2 regions of the Desulforamulus hydrothermalis Lam5 genome follow, and region 2 is predicted to be linked to the other one. Evidence: riboswitches for the same ligand, from Rfam matches in the RefSeq annotation. Region 2 holds a riboswitch; the other holds the start of a gene.
The links. Region 2 has a riboswitch for molybdenum cofactor ahead of DESHY_RS11875 (molybdopterin-binding protein). Riboswitches for the same ligand answer to the same signal wherever they lie in the genome.
Positions count from the first base shown of each region.

Region 1: another riboswitch for molybdenum cofactor. It lies ahead of DESHY_RS04765 (ABC transporter permease); the one in region 2 lies ahead of DESHY_RS11875 (molybdopterin-binding protein).

Region 1 covers NZ_CAOS01000007.1:28,457-35,881, forward strand. Annotated here, with positions in the region: gene rplK (50S ribosomal protein L11) at 1-17, shown strand, start outside; gene rplA (50S ribosomal protein L1) at 70-759, shown strand; gene rplJ (50S ribosomal protein L10) at 946-1,482, shown strand; gene rplL (50S ribosomal protein L7/L12) at 1,535-1,912, shown strand; molybdenum cofactor riboswitch at 2,161-2,279, shown strand; gene DESHY_RS04765 (ABC transporter permease) at 2,378-3,136, shown strand; gene DESHY_RS13325 (ABC transporter ATP-binding protein) at 3,141-4,232, shown strand; gene rpoB (DNA-directed RNA polymerase subunit beta) at 4,538-7,425, shown strand, end outside.
Region 2 covers NZ_CAOS01000013.1:345,196-352,620, forward strand. Annotated here, with positions in the region: gene DESHY_RS11860 (hypothetical protein) at 1-155, shown strand, start outside; gene hpt (hypoxanthine phosphoribosyltransferase) at 326-865, shown strand; gene guaA (glutamine-hydrolyzing GMP synthase) at 893-2,434, shown strand; molybdenum cofactor riboswitch at 2,938-3,055, shown strand; molybdenum cofactor riboswitch at 3,123-3,239, shown strand; gene DESHY_RS11875 (molybdopterin-binding protein) at 3,325-4,344, shown strand; gene DESHY_RS11880 (molybdopterin-dependent aldehyde oxidoreductase) at 4,417-7,194, shown strand; gene DESHY_RS11885 (pyridine nucleotide-disulfide oxidoreductase/dicluster-binding protein) at 7,424-7,425, shown strand, end outside.

The sequences.
Region 1 (7,425 bases), on a different contig from region 2:
AAATTGTAGAAGGATAGCTTCATCCGGTGGGAGGATGTAGTCCGCTAGTACCACAAAGGAGGGAAATACATGCCCAAAGAAGGGAAAAAGCTTCAGGAAGCCCGGAAGCAGTATGATAAAAACACTCTTTACGAGCCCCTGGAAGCTATGGAGCTGGTTAAAAAGACCGCTCCCGCCAAATTTGATGAAACTGTTGAAGTGGCCTTCCGCTTGGGGGTTGACCCCCGGCACGCCGACCAGCAACTGAGAGGTGCGGTTGTGCTGCCCCACGGAACCGGTAAAACCAAAACCGTACTGGTCTTTGCCAAAGGCGAAAAAGCCAAGGAAGCTGAAGCGGCCGGTGCAGATTTTGTCGGCGCCGAGGAGCTGGTAGAAAAGATTCAAGGCGGTTGGTTGGGATTTGATGTAGCCATTGCCACCCCGGATATGATGGGGATGGTTGGTAAACTGGGTCGTGTTCTGGGCCCCCGTGGTTTAATGCCCAACCCCAAAACAGGTACTGTAACCTTTGATGTAGGGCCTGCTGTAAAAGATGCCAAAGGCGGTAAGATTACTTACCGTACCGATAAAGTCGGTATTGTTCACGCACCCATTGGTAAGGTTTCTTTTGATGCCCAAAAGCTGGCTGAAAACTTTAAAACCCTGGCTGATACATTGCAGCGTGTTAAGCCTGCTTCCGCCAAGGGTCAGTACATGAAGAGCATCACCGTTTCCTCTACCATGGGCCCGGGGATTAAAATTAACCCCAACAAGCTCTAGGGACTTTGCCCGGTTGCGACAACTGAATAAGTCCAGTCGTAGACAGTTGGTGTCCTTGACTTAATGGCTTAAGCCGCCAGCCGAGACCGGGTGAATTACTGCAAAAGTGTGAAGCATTGCGGGGAATTTTGCCTGTCTTGGCGAATTCCCCCTTTTGTTTTATTCCAGCGGAAGGAGGTGTAGCTCTTGCCGACCACAAAAGCTCAAAAAGCAGTTATGCTGGAAGAAATTAAAGAAAAAATGTCCCAATCCCAGGTTACCATTTTAGCTGATTTTCGCGGCATTTCAGTGGCTAAAATCACCGACCTGCGGGCTCGCCTGCGCAAAGCCGGCAGTGAAATGAAGGTGGCTAAGAACACCGTGGCCCGTATTGCCGCCCGGGAAATCGGTGTTGAGGGATTAGATCCCTACCTGGAAGGGCCTACGGTATTTGCCTTTGGTATTGAAGACCCGGTGGCTCCTGCCAAAATCCTTTCGGATTTTGCTAAGGAAGTGAAACAAGGGGTTGACATCAAAGCCGGTATTTTAGAAGGCAAGGTGATTGATGCCAACGGCGTCAAAGCCCTGGCCGACCTGCCTTCCAGAGAAGTATTGCTGGCCAAAGTACTGGGTGGCATGCAGGCTCCCCTGTATGGCTTTGCCGGCGTACTGGCTGCCAACCTGCGCAATCTGGTTTATGTTCTGGATCAGGTGCGTCAGCAAAAAGAGAGTCAAGCATCTTAGTTTGTTCCGTTGCTTAAATTATTTATAAATTTTGAGGAGGTACAAGATCAGTATGTCTAAAGTAGCTGAAGTATTAGAAATTGTTAAAGGCCTTACCGTGCTGGAACTGGCCGAACTGGTAAAAGCTTTTGAAGAAGAATTTGGTGTATCTGCTGCTGCTCCGGTGGCCGTTGCCGCTGCACCTGTAGCCGGTGCTGCTGCTCCCGCTGAAGAAGAAAAAACCGAGTTTGATGTTATCCTGGCTAATGCCGGCGACAAGAAGATCAACGTTATTAAAGTTGTGCGCGAAATCACCGGTCTGGGCCTGAAAGAAGCTAAAGACCTGGTTGACGGTGCTCCTAAGCCCATCAAAGAAAAAACCACCAAGGAAGATGCTGAAGCTATCAAAGCTAAGCTCACCGAAGCCGGCGCTACTGTTGAAATTAAGTAATAAGTTTATTGTGACCGGTTTATAAAGACAGGGAGGGTATGCCTAAAGCAGTACTATGGGCATACCCTCTTTGTTTGCAAACAAGCTGCCGGATTGATCAGATAAAAAACCGGCCTGTTCTGACAGTCCCGGAGGGCCGCCCGGGTTGTCAGAAAAGTCTGCCTAAATCTTGACGTATTTTTGCATGTACTGTAAAATATACCCTAATTGGCAAATAACGTTGGGGAACGTTGTTTGCCCTGAACAAAATTATCTTGTTTCTCCGAGCCGGTTGTCCTAAGGCTTTATGCGACGGATTGCCGGCCGCTAGGGTAAGCCGGGAAACCGGTTTGCCTCCCGTGTGGAAAGGAGAGTGATGAAGATGTTACGGCCAGGTCATTGCTTTCCGCGACCTGGTTTTGTTGTTATTGCAGCGCTAATAAATCTATGCCGATATGCAAATTAAATTTGGGAGTTGACCGCATTATGGACCTTATTGTCAACGGCGTCAGGGAAGCGTTAATCAGCTTGTTCGGCGGGGACCCCGAAGTATATCAGGTTACTTTCTTAACATTAAAGATTTCCGGCCTTGCTACCCTGATAAGCCTTTTTCTGGGCATCCCGGCCGGCGTGTTTTTGGCTCTGCGAAATTTTCCCGGCCGCGGCTTTATAATCAGTCTGGTGAATACCGGTATGGGCCTGCCGCCGGTGGTGGTTGGATTATGGGTAAGCATATTGCTTTGGCGGTACGGCCCACTGGGATTTTTAGGGCTGATGTACACGCCTGCCGCTATGGTGATTGCCCAGGCGGTAATTGCTACCCCGATTGTTACGGGTTTTACCATTGCGGCAGTACAGCAGATAAAACCGCAGTTGCGCCTGCAGATACTGGCGCTGGGCGCTTCCCGGCGGCAATATATGTGGCTGTTAATGCGGGAGGCCAGGTTGCCGCTGCTGGCTGCCGTTATTGCCGGATTTGGCGGGGTAGTATCCGAAGTGGGAGCTTCCATGATGGTGGGAGGCAATGTCAAGGGGTACACGCGGGTATTGACAACGGCCACGGTGATGGAGGTTTCCAAAGGAAATTTTGCGGCAGCTATTGCCTTAAGTGTTATATTGTTATTATTGGCTTACGGTGTTACGTTATTACTGACCCTGCTGCAGCAGCAGGGCGAAACAACCGCTTCCGGCCACCGGGGAAACCGGTTGTTAAATTTCATGGGTAAACGGCAGAAAAGCAGGTGAAAAAATGCAGGGGCAGCAGGTAATTTTGCAGGTCAAAAACCTTTGTTGGGGAGTGGCAGGAAGGACTCTGATCGACATTGACAATTTTGTTTTGCATAAGGGTGAAACAATTGCCCTGATCGGCCCCAACGGCGCCGGCAAAAGCAGCCTGGTAAAATTGTTAGCCTTGCTGGAAAAACCCTGGCAGGGGGAGATTATTTTTGACGGCCGGCAGGTGACGGGCAGCCCCTTACAGGTAAGGCGTCAAATGGCCATGGTCTTTCAGGAAGCCCTGTTGCTCAGCGGTTCGGTGTTTGGCAATGTGGCACAAGGGCTGCGCTTCCGGGGACTGCCGCGAGATCAAATAGCCCGCCGGGTAAATTACTGGCTTAAAAAATTGCAAATTGCACATTTGGCAGATCGGCATATCCGTTATCTTTCGGGAGGTGAAGCACAAAGGGTAAGCATTGCCAGGGCTCTGGCGCTGGAACCGCAGGTGCTGTTTTTGGATGAACCCTTTGCCGCACTGGATTTACCTACCCGGATAACGCTTATTGAAGAAATCGGTGAAATTATTAAAGCTACCGCCACAGCCACCGTTTTTATTACCCATAACGTGGAAGAAATTCCTTTGCTGGCCGGGCGGGTGTGCGCTATGTCAGCGGGCAAAATAGTGCAGGATTGTTCCACCGAGGACATCTTCCGCTATCCTGTCAATGAGGAGGTGGCCAGGCTGGTGGGCATTGAAAATGTTTTGCAGGGGGTTGTTCTGCCGGGCGGCAGGACAGCACAGGTGGGCGAGACGGTGATAAGTTTTGTTGCCCGGCAGGATTACCGGCCCGGTACCAATATTAACCTGTGCATCCGGCCGGAAGACGTAATTTTAATTGAAGACCGCAAACCGGACGGCGGTCCTAACCTATGCCGGGGCCGGGTAACCAAGATTTATCCGTTAAGCAGCCAGCTGAAGCTTACAGTGGACTGCGGGTTTTCCATAACCTTGCAGGTTAACAAAGAACTTTTCTTTGCCGGCAGGGTGCGGTCGGGCAGTCTGGTTAACATCATGCTGCCGCCTGAAAAAATATATGGCTTGCCATTGACAGACAGAGGCATTTAAACTTTAATGCCAAAATAAAAATCCCAATTTTTTTCGTCAACAGACAAAAAACCACCTTGACAAATACTGCCACTTGTGCTAACATTACAAAATGTCATTCTGTGGATAACCTAAAATAAACTTGGTTAGGTGGCAAAAATTGTGCATAATTTTCTGCATAAATGGCCAAAATAAAGTAGATAAGGCGTTATAGTGTTTAAAAGCGAGGGATTGTTGATAAAAAAGCAAGACCTTGCTTTTCGTTGTCTGTAATTTTAGCACAAGACCGTCATTTATGTAATTATTTAAGGGGTGTGATGCGTTCGATGGCTTACCCGGAACAAGTAGGAAACAGGGTGAGGTGGAACTACGGCAAACTTCGTGAAGTGCTGGATTTGCCCAACCTGATTGAAGTTCAGCGAAATTCTTACGAATGGTTCCTGCAGGAGGGCCTGCGGGAAGTGTTTCACGACATCTCTCCCATTCAGGATTTTACAGGCAATCTGGTGCTTGAATTCCTGGACTACACTCTGGGAGAACCCAAGTACTCCGTGGAAGAGTGCAAGGAACGCGATGTAACATATGCCGCTCCCTTGCGAGTGAAAGTCCGCCTGATAAACAAAGAGACCGGGGAGGTCAAGGAACAGGAAGTCTTTATGGGGGACTTCCCGCTGATGACCAACAAAGGTACTTTTATTATCAACGGGGCTGAGCGTGTAATTGTCAGCCAATTGGTCCGTTCCCCCGGCGTTTACTTTGCTGACCATATCGATTCCAGCGGCAAAAGGTTGTTCACATCCACCGTGATTCCTAACCGTGGAGCCTGGTTGGAGTTTGAAACCGATGTCAATGATCACATATTCGTTCGCATTGACCGCACCCGTAAAATCCCGGCCACAGTATTAATCCGGGCCCTTGGTTACAGTTCGAATGCTATGATTCTCGAACTGTTTGAGAATGACAAATTTGTTCAAGAAACCTTAACCAGGGACAACACAGATTCAGAAGAAGAAGCATTGGTAGAAATCTACAAGCGGCTGCGGCCGGGTGAACCGCCAACGGTGGAAAGCGCCCGCTCTTTATTATATACTTTATTCTTTGACCCCAAGCGATATGATCTGGCTCATGTGGGACGTTACAAGCTGCAGAAGAAATTAAAGCACGGCGTGCTTTACCGTTATCCTAAAGGCGAAGACGGGCCCAAAGAATGGGATCGCTATTTAAACAAAGAAGTTCCGGTGGAACGTGAGTTTATCCGGGAGTTAACCAAAGAGGATATTGTAGCTACCTTCCGCTACCTGCTTGGCCTGATGAAAGGCGAAGGCAGCGTTGACGATATTGACCACCTGGGCAACCGAAGACTGCGCTCGGTGGGCGAGCTGCTGCAGAACCAGTTCCGCATCGGTTTATCCAGGATGGAACGGGTGGTCCGGGAAAGAATGACCATCCAGGATGTTGACGTTATCACACCCCAGGTGTTGATTAATATCCGGCCGGTAGTGGCGGCCATTAAAGAGTTTTTTGGTTCCAGCCAGCTGTCCCAGTTTATGGATCAAACCAACCCGCTGGCGGAATTAACTCATAAAAGGCGTCTGTCAGCCCTGGGGCCCGGCGGTCTTTCCAGGGAACGGGCGGGCTTTGAAGTGCGTGACGTACACCACTCCCACTACGGCCGCATGTGCCCCATTGAAACGCCGGAAGGTCCCAACATCGGCTTAATTGGCTCATTGTCCACCTATGCACGCATTAACAGCTTTGGCTTTATTGAAACGCCTTATCGTAAGGTTGACAAAGCCAACAAGCGGGTTACCGATGAGATTGTTTACCTTACGGCCGACGAAGAAGAAGGCCATATTATTGCTCAGGCCAACGCGCCACTGGATGAAAACGGCTATTTTGTGGAAGAACGGGTTAACGCACGCCGGGGCCATGATACACTGCTGGTGCCCACCGACCGGGTTGATTACATGGACGTATCGCCTAAGCAGGTGTTCTCGGTGGCCACCTCCTTAATTCCCTTCCTGGAGCATGACGACGCTAACCGGGCCCTGATGGGTGCCAACATGCAGCGCCAGGCAGTTCCTTTGTTGAAATGCCAGGCGCCGGTGGTAGGTACCGGTATCGAGCACCGGGCGGCAAAAGACTCCGGCGTTGTGGTGGTAGCCCAAAACAGCGGCGAAGTGGTCAGGGTAACCGCCAATGAAATTGTTATTCGTACCGATGAGGGCAAAACCGATAAATATAAATTATTGAAATTTACCCGTTCCAACCAGGGTACTTGTATTAACCAGAAACCCATTGTGGCAAAAGGCGACCGGGTGGAGGCGGGCCAAATTATTGCTGACGGACCGGCCACCGACAAAGGTGAACTGGCTCTGGGGCGCAACGTCCTGGTGGCCTTTATGACCTGGGAGGGCAACAACTACGAGGATGCCATTCTGATCAGCGAAAAAGCTGTTAAAGAAGATTTCTTCACCTCCATACACATTGAAGAATACGAATGCGATGCCCGTGACACCAAACTGGGTCCGGAAGAAATCACCAGAGATATTCCCAACGTGGGCGAAGATATTTTAAAAGACCTGGATGAAAGAGGGATTATCCGGGTAGGCGCTGAGGTCAGGCCGGGCGATATCCTGGTCGGCAAAGTCACTCCCAAGGGGGAAACCGAGCTGACAGCGGAAGAACGCTTGCTGCGGGCGATCTTTGGCGAGAAAGCCAGGGAGGTAAGAGATACCTCCCTGCGGGTACCCCACGGGGAGGCCGGCAAAATCGTGGATGTCAAGGTATTTACCCGGGAAAACGGGGACGAGTTGCCGCCGGGAGTCAACCAGCTGGTTCGCGTTTACATTGCCCAAAAGAGAAAAATCTCCGAGGGTGATAAAATGGCCGGCCGTCACGGTAACAAAGGGGTTGTGGCACGAATCCTGCCGGAAGAAGACATGCCCTTTATGGCCGACGGTACCCCGGTGGAAATTGTACTGAACCCGCTGGGTGTGCCTTCCCGTATGAACATCGGGCAGGTGCTGGAGACTCACCTGGGCTGGGCAGCCAAGACCCTGGGCTTCCATGTGGCCACCCCGGTCTTTAACGGTGCTTCAGAAGACGACATCTGGGGCTCCCTGAAACGGGCAGGGTTGCCGGAAGACGGCAAAACCGTGCTGTATGACGGACGAACCGGCGAGCCCTTCGATAACCGGGTTACTGTTGGTTA
Region 2 (7,425 bases):
TGTGGGTGGATAAACAAGACCTGGTCATCCGCCAGGCTCTTATCCGGGCCAACCGGGCAGATACCGGCAGCCGCGGTCTGGAAATGAGCATTAAGCTCTGGGATTATAACCGGCAGCTGCAGGTAGAGGTGCCGGAGGAAATCCGGCCCAACTAGCCGTTTGCCGCAGACTTGTCAACAGTTTTTGCCGTTTCTTGCTGAAACGGCATTTTTTACGGTCAGACGGGAAAATCTATACCAGAGAACTTCAAACTCAACTATTGACGAAAAAAAGGTTTTTTTGTTATGCTCATTTGGTAGGCAAAGACTGGCAAGGAGTGAAAACAATGCATCCCCATGTGGAAAAAATACTGTTAAACGAACAGCAAATCCAGGAACGGGTCAAACAGTTAGGTCAGCAAATTACCGCAGACTACCAGGGCGAGAGCATCCTGATGGTGGGCATTTTAAAGGGAGCCATGATTTTTCTGGCGGACCTGGTGCGCAACATTGAAATACCCACTTTTTTTGATTTTATGGCGGTGTCCAGCTACGGGGCGGGCACAGTTTCTTCCGGCGTGGTTCGTATTTTAAAGGACCTGGACAAGAGTGTGGAAGGCAAACACGTTATTATTGTGGAGGATATTGTTGATACCGGGCTTACCCTGCAGTACCTGCTGGAGAATATGAAGTCCCGCGGGCCGGCCAGCCTGAAGGTTTGCACCCTGCTGGACAAGCCGGATCGCCGTAAAGTTGACATTCCCATAGATTACAACGGTTTCCGCATACCTGATGAGTTTGTGGTGGGCTACGGTCTGGATTTTAATGAGCGGTACCGCAACCTGCCTTATATTGCGGTGCTGAAACCGGAAATTTATAAAGGTTAAAGTTTTTACTGAACGGAGGAGTTGTAAATGTCCTTTGCCGAGCAGGAGCTTATCCTGGTGCTGGATTTCGGCGGCCAGTACACCCAGCTGATTGCCCGCCGCATCCGGGACTGCCGTGTTTATTGTGAGATTGAACCTTACAACGTGTCCCTTGATAAAATAAAAGCCCTAAATCCCCGGGGCATTGTTTTCTCCGGCGGCCCTGCCAGTGTCTATTTGCCCGACGCCCCCAAGGTGGATCCGGCTGTTTATGAGCTGGGCATCCCGGTGCTGGGTATTTGCTACGGCATGCAGTTAATGACCCAGCAACTGAAGGGGAAAGTGGTGGCTGCCGAGCAGCATGAGTACGGACGCACCAGAATGCAGGTAATGCAGTGCGATAATATTTTGAAAAACCTTACCGCCGATGAAGAATGCTGGATGAGCCACGGCGACCGGGTAGAAGAAGCGCCGCCGGGCTTTCAGGTAATTGCCAGGACTGACAAGGCACCGGTGGCAGCCATGGCCAACCCGGACAAGAAGCTGTATGCGGTTCAGTTTCACCCCGAGGTGGTTCACACCCCCAAGGGTACGGAAATTCTCAAGAGCTTTTTGTTTGACATTTGCGGCTGCAGCGGCGCCTGGAACATGGGTTCATTCCTGGAGGAGGCGGTTCGGGAGGTTAAGCAAAAGGTGGGCAACCGCCAGGTTTTGTGTGCCTTGAGCGGCGGCGTGGATTCTTCCGTGGCGGCGGTGCTGGTGCACCGGGCGGTAGGTGACCGGCTCACCTGTGTGTTTGTAGATCACGGTTTATTAAGAAAGAACGAAGCACAGCAGGTGGTAGAAACCTTCCGCAACCGGTTTAACATCAAACTGGTGCATGTGGACGCTTCGGAACGTTTCTTAGAGAAACTAAAGGGTATTACCGATCCCGAACAAAAGCGTAAAATCATTGGTGCCGAGTTTATCCGGGTGTTTGAGGAAGAAGCCAGGAAACTGGGCGATATTGATTTTCTGGTACAGGGCACCCTGTACCCGGATGTGGTGGAAAGCGGCACCGCCACAGCGGCCGTCATTAAATCCCACCATAATGTGGGGGGCCTGCCGGAAGATATGCAGTTTGAACTGATTGAACCCCTGCGCTGGCTGTTTAAGGATGAAGTGCGCCGGTTAGGCGAAGAACTGGGCCTGCCGGAAGAAATTGTCTGGCGCCAGCCTTTCCCCGGCCCCGGTTTAGCGGTCAGGATACTGGGTGAAATCACCAGGGAAAAACTGGCCATATTGCGCGAGGCAGATTTTGTGGTGACCGATGAAATTAAAAAGGCCGGCTTGGCCAGGGAAATCTGGCAATACTTTGCGGTGTTGCCGGACATGCGCAGCGTCGGTGTCATGGGTGACGGGCGTACTTACGCTTATGCTGTGGTGGTGCGGGCGGTTTACAGCCATGACGGCATGACCGCCGACTGGGCCCGCATCCCCCATGAGGTGCTGGCCAACATTTCTACCCGCCTGGTCAACGAGGTGGCAGAGGTTAACCGGGTGGTGTACGACATTACTTCCAAACCGCCGGGTACTATTGAGTGGGAATAGTAAAAGAAAAACCCTGCAAGATTCTATATTATAGGGCTTGCAGGGATTAATTTTATACTGTCCATTTGAAGCCCTACCTCCAATTCATAGAGCATGACAGTTGCCTGGCATAACCGGAAGTGGTCATTAAGCGGTGTTCAATAATAGCAAAGAACCAACGAATGGCTGATGCACTTTTTGGAAAATACGGATTAGTCTTTCTCTACGCCTGATTTCCAATTTAAGCGGGAACCTTTTGACGGGCTTATTAAGTTGAGGTTAGCTAGCAATAAAAAAGAAGGTATTTATTCGACAACATCTGATCTTTGTTTACAAAGGAAATATTAAATTTTGCGTAGAATATAACCCACAGTCGGATAATTAATTAATTAAGAAGCAGATTTGTCTTTTTTTGGAACATTTTTACCATTATAGAACACCGAAAATAAAAGGCAATGCAAAATTGATTTATTATAGAACGGATTATAACGGATAATATATGGTATGGATTTTGCTATAAATTTCAACGAACTTGTCTCCGAGCCGTTAGATCTAAAGCATAAGCCATGATCTCCCGGCCGTTAGGGTTCACCGGGAAACCGGTGGGCCTCCCGTGAGGAAAGGAGTACGGTAAATACTTGGCTAACAAGGCCAGGGTCTGCCTGCTTCTTTGCGGAGACTCTGGTTTTTATTTTTTAACAAGATAAATCTGAATTGTGAGCTCCGAGCTTGGTAGTCTAAGGCAGTGCTATGACGGCCAAGCCGATAGGGTTTAATGGGAAACCATTAAGCCTCCCGTGTGGAAAGGAGTATAGTAGTAAACCTTGGGGGTAGAATGCCAGGGTGCTGTTTATCCTTCCACAGCATCCTGGTTTTTATTTTTCTATCATAAATACAAGGGGGATATGGTTATGAAGATGGTACCGGTCCAGGAGGCGGTGGGAATGGTTCTCTGCCACGATATTACCCAGATTATACCGGGTAAATTTAAGGGCAGGGCATTCAAGAAAGGGCACATTGTAAAGTTTGAAGATATTCCAAGACTGTTGGATCTGGGCAAGCAAAACTTGTACGTATGGGAAATAAATAAAGACCTATTGCATGAAGATGACGCAGCCCTGAGAATTGCCAGGGCAGCTGCCGGTCACGGCATAACCCTTACTGAACCTAAAGAGGGCAAGGTAAACCTGGTGGCCAAAGAAAAGGGGCTGCTTAAGGTAAATTCAGATGCTTTATACAGTATTAACGAACTGGAAGATGTAATGTTTGCAACTCTACATACCAACCAAATAGTTGAAAAGGATAAAGTATTAGCGGGTACCAGAATCATTCCTCTGGTTATTAAGGACGACAAAATTCGCAATATTGAAAATATATGTCGAATTAACTACCCGTTGATTGAGGTCAAACCCTTTAGATCTTTAAAAGTTGGTGTTGTCACCACCGGCAGTGAAGTGTATCATGGTCGAATTCAGGATGAATTTGGACCGGTAGTAACCAAAAAAATAGCGTCGTGGGGGAGTTATGTCTTCAGACAGATATTTGTGTCTGACAGCACAGAAATGATTGTAAATGCAATCAACCAGTTATTGCGAGAGGGGGCTGAGATGATAACAGCTACCGGAGGCATGTCTGTAGACCCCGACGATTTGACTCCCGCCGGAATCAGAGCTGCCGGTGGACGCATTGTTACCTACGGTGCACCCACTTTGCCCGGGGCTATGTTTATGGTGGCCTACATGGGAAAAGTACCGGTTCTGGGGTTGCCAGGTTGTGTAATGTACAGCCGCAGCAGTATTTTTGACCTGGTGGTCCCTCGCATTTTGGCAGGGGAAGAAATAACCCGCAGAGATATTGTTGCTCTGGGTCACGGTGGTCTCTGTGTTAACTGTAAGGAATGCAGATATCCGGACTGTGGTTTTGGCAAATAACTTGGAATTGAAATTTAAGGTGCTGTTTGACAGGCCTTAAAGATTTAATAAATAGAGAAGGAGTGTAAAAAATTGATTAAAAAGAAGCTTAACATCAACGGTGTTACTACTGTTGTAGTTGCCGATCCGGAAGCTATGCTGGCAGATGTCCTGCGTGGACAACTGCACCTGACCGGAACCAAGGTTGGCTGCGGCAAAGCCCAGTGCGGGGCCTGCTCGGTGATCTTGAACGGCAAGGTAATCATGTCCTGCGCCTACAAGATGAAACGCATTCCCGACGAATCCATTATTACCACCATTGAGGGTATCGGCACCCCCACCAACCTGCACGCCCTGCAACTGGCCTGGGTTAAATACGGCGCTGCCCAGTGCGGCTTCTGTTCCCCTGGCTTTATTGTATCCGCCAAGGGTCTCTTGGACCAAAACCCGAACCCGACCCGGGAAGAAGTACGCGACTGGTTTCAGAAGCACAGAAATGTCTGCCGCTGCACCGGTTACAAGCCCATCGTGGACGCTGTGATGGCGGCTGCCAAGCTGATGCGCGGTGAAATCACTGTAGAAGACCTGAGCTTCCGGATGCCGGCTGACGGCAAGATCTTGGGTACCGATTATCCACGTCCATCTGCTGTGGGCAAGGTCACAGGCACCATTGAATACGGCTCCGACTTCGGTCTCCGGATGCCGCCCGGCACCCTGCAGCTCAAACTGGTCCAGGCCCAGGTTTCTCATGCCAGGATTCTCTCCATCGATACCTCCGAAGCTGAAAAAATGCCCGGTGTTTACAAGGTTGTTACGCATAAGGATATTAAGGGTAAAAACCGCATTAACGGCTTGAACTTCCCAAACAACAAGGGGGACAGCTATGACCGTCCGATCCTGTGTGATGAAAAGGTCTTCCAGTTCGGCGACGCCATTGCCATTGTCTGCGCCGACACGGAAGCAAACGCCCAGGCTGCTGTAGAAAAAGTTAAAGTAGAACTGGAAATTCTGCCGCCTTACATGAGTGCTCCTGCTGCCATGGAACCCGATGCCATTGAGATTCACCCCGGTACCCCCAATGTTTATTATAAGCAGCTTATCGAAAAGGGTGAAGACACTGCGCCGCTGATGGAAAAAGCAGATGTTGTGGTGTCTATGGAAGACTTATACGTCGGCCGCCAGCCCCACCTGCCCGTCGAGCCGGATGTTGCCGCCGCTTACTATGACGAAAACGGCAACCTGCAAATTCTGTCGAAGAGTATCGGCCTGGACCTGCACGCCCTCATGATTGGCGAAGGCCTAGGCCTCGAGCCGGGCAAAAACCTGTTCCTGTCCCAGTTCCCCGGTGTGGGCGGTACCTTCGGCTACAAGTTCAGCCCCACCATTGAGGCACTGGTGGGTGCTGCTGCCATGGCTACCGGCAAGCCTTGCTTCCTGAACTTCAACTACTACCAGCAGATTACTTACACCGGCAAGCGGTCACCTTTCTTTATCGACCTGAAGTACGGCGCTACTAAGGACGGCAAGATCATTGCCATGGAAAGCAACTGGGCAGTGGACCATGGTCCTTACTCCGAGTTTGGCGACCTCCTGACTCTGCGTGGTGCCCAGTTCATTGGCGCCGGCTATGGCATTCCGAACATCCGCGGCGTAGGCTACACGGTTTGCACCAACCACTGCTGGGGTTCCGCCTTCCGGGCTTACGGTTCACCCCAGAGCTTCTTTGCCTCCGAGACTCTAATGGACGTCCTGGCTGAGAAATTGGGCATGGATCCGCTGGAACTGCGCTATATTAACGCTTACCGCCCCGGTGATACCAACCCCTCCGGTCATGAGCCTGAAGTATACTCTATAACCGAGTTGATCGACGCTATCCGTCCCAAGTATCAGGCTGCTCTGGAGAAGGCTAAAAAGCTATCTACGCCGGAGAAGAAGCGCGGCGTCGGCGTATCTGTCGGTGTCTACGGCTGCGGCCTGGACGGCGTAGACGGCGCTGAAGTGTGGGTAGAACTGCTGGCAGACGGCAGAGTTCAGATAAGTACCAACTGGCAAGACCACGGCCAGGGTGCAGACATGGGTCTGCTGGCCACCTCCCACGAAGCTTTACGTCCGATGGGCATTAAGCCTGAGCAAATTAAACTGGTTATGAACGACATGAATTTAGCCCCGGCCGGTGGCCCCGCTGGCGGCAGCCGCTCCCAGCTGGTTATCGGGAATGCCGCTATCAACGGTTGCGAACAACTGTTGAACGCACTGAAGAAGGCCGACGGCACTTACATGACCTATGACGAGGCAGTGGCCAACGGTATCCCGTTAAAATATATAGGTCAGTGGAGCACAGCTGCCGATAACTGCACTGCCTGCGATGAAAAAGGTCAGGGCAAACCCTTTGCCACTTACATGTACGGCGTCTTCCTGGCTGAAGTGGAGGTGGACACCAAGACCGGCAAAACTCAGGTTGTGGGTATGACTTTGGCCGCCGACGTAGGCGAAGTTGTTAACCAAACCGTCCTCGACGGTCAAATTTACGGTGGCTTAGCCCAGGGCATCGGCTTGGCGCTGAGCGAAGATTTCGAAGACCTGAAGAAGCATACGAGCATGGCTGCTTGCGGCATTCCGTACGTCAAGGACATTCCGGACAACATGGAGATCATCTACGTAAACAAGTCTCGTAAGATTGGACCGCACGGCGCTTCCGGCGTGGGCGAACTGCCGCTGACTTCTCCCCATGCTGCCATCTGCAACGCTATTTACAACGCCTGTGGTGTACGTATCACCCAGCTCCCGGCCCTGCCGGAGAAGATCCTGGCCGGTCTCCGGGGTAAAGAAATCCCTGTAGTTAAACGACCGATTAAAAACCCTGCTTTCTAAACAAAGAAGCATTTTGGATTGAAATATTAATTAAGTAAAGGTCTCTGCCTAAAACGAACTAAACAGTCTCACGCTTTTAGTTCGTTTTAGGTTTCAGTCGTCGATCGACAGGCAACCGTCGTCAGGTTTGCAAGTTTTTCTTTTAGGGTCTTTTTATTCGTTGAAACCAGAGTTTTACATTACCCCTGACAACTGAAGACCGACGACTGAATAAGTAAGGTGGGATAACAT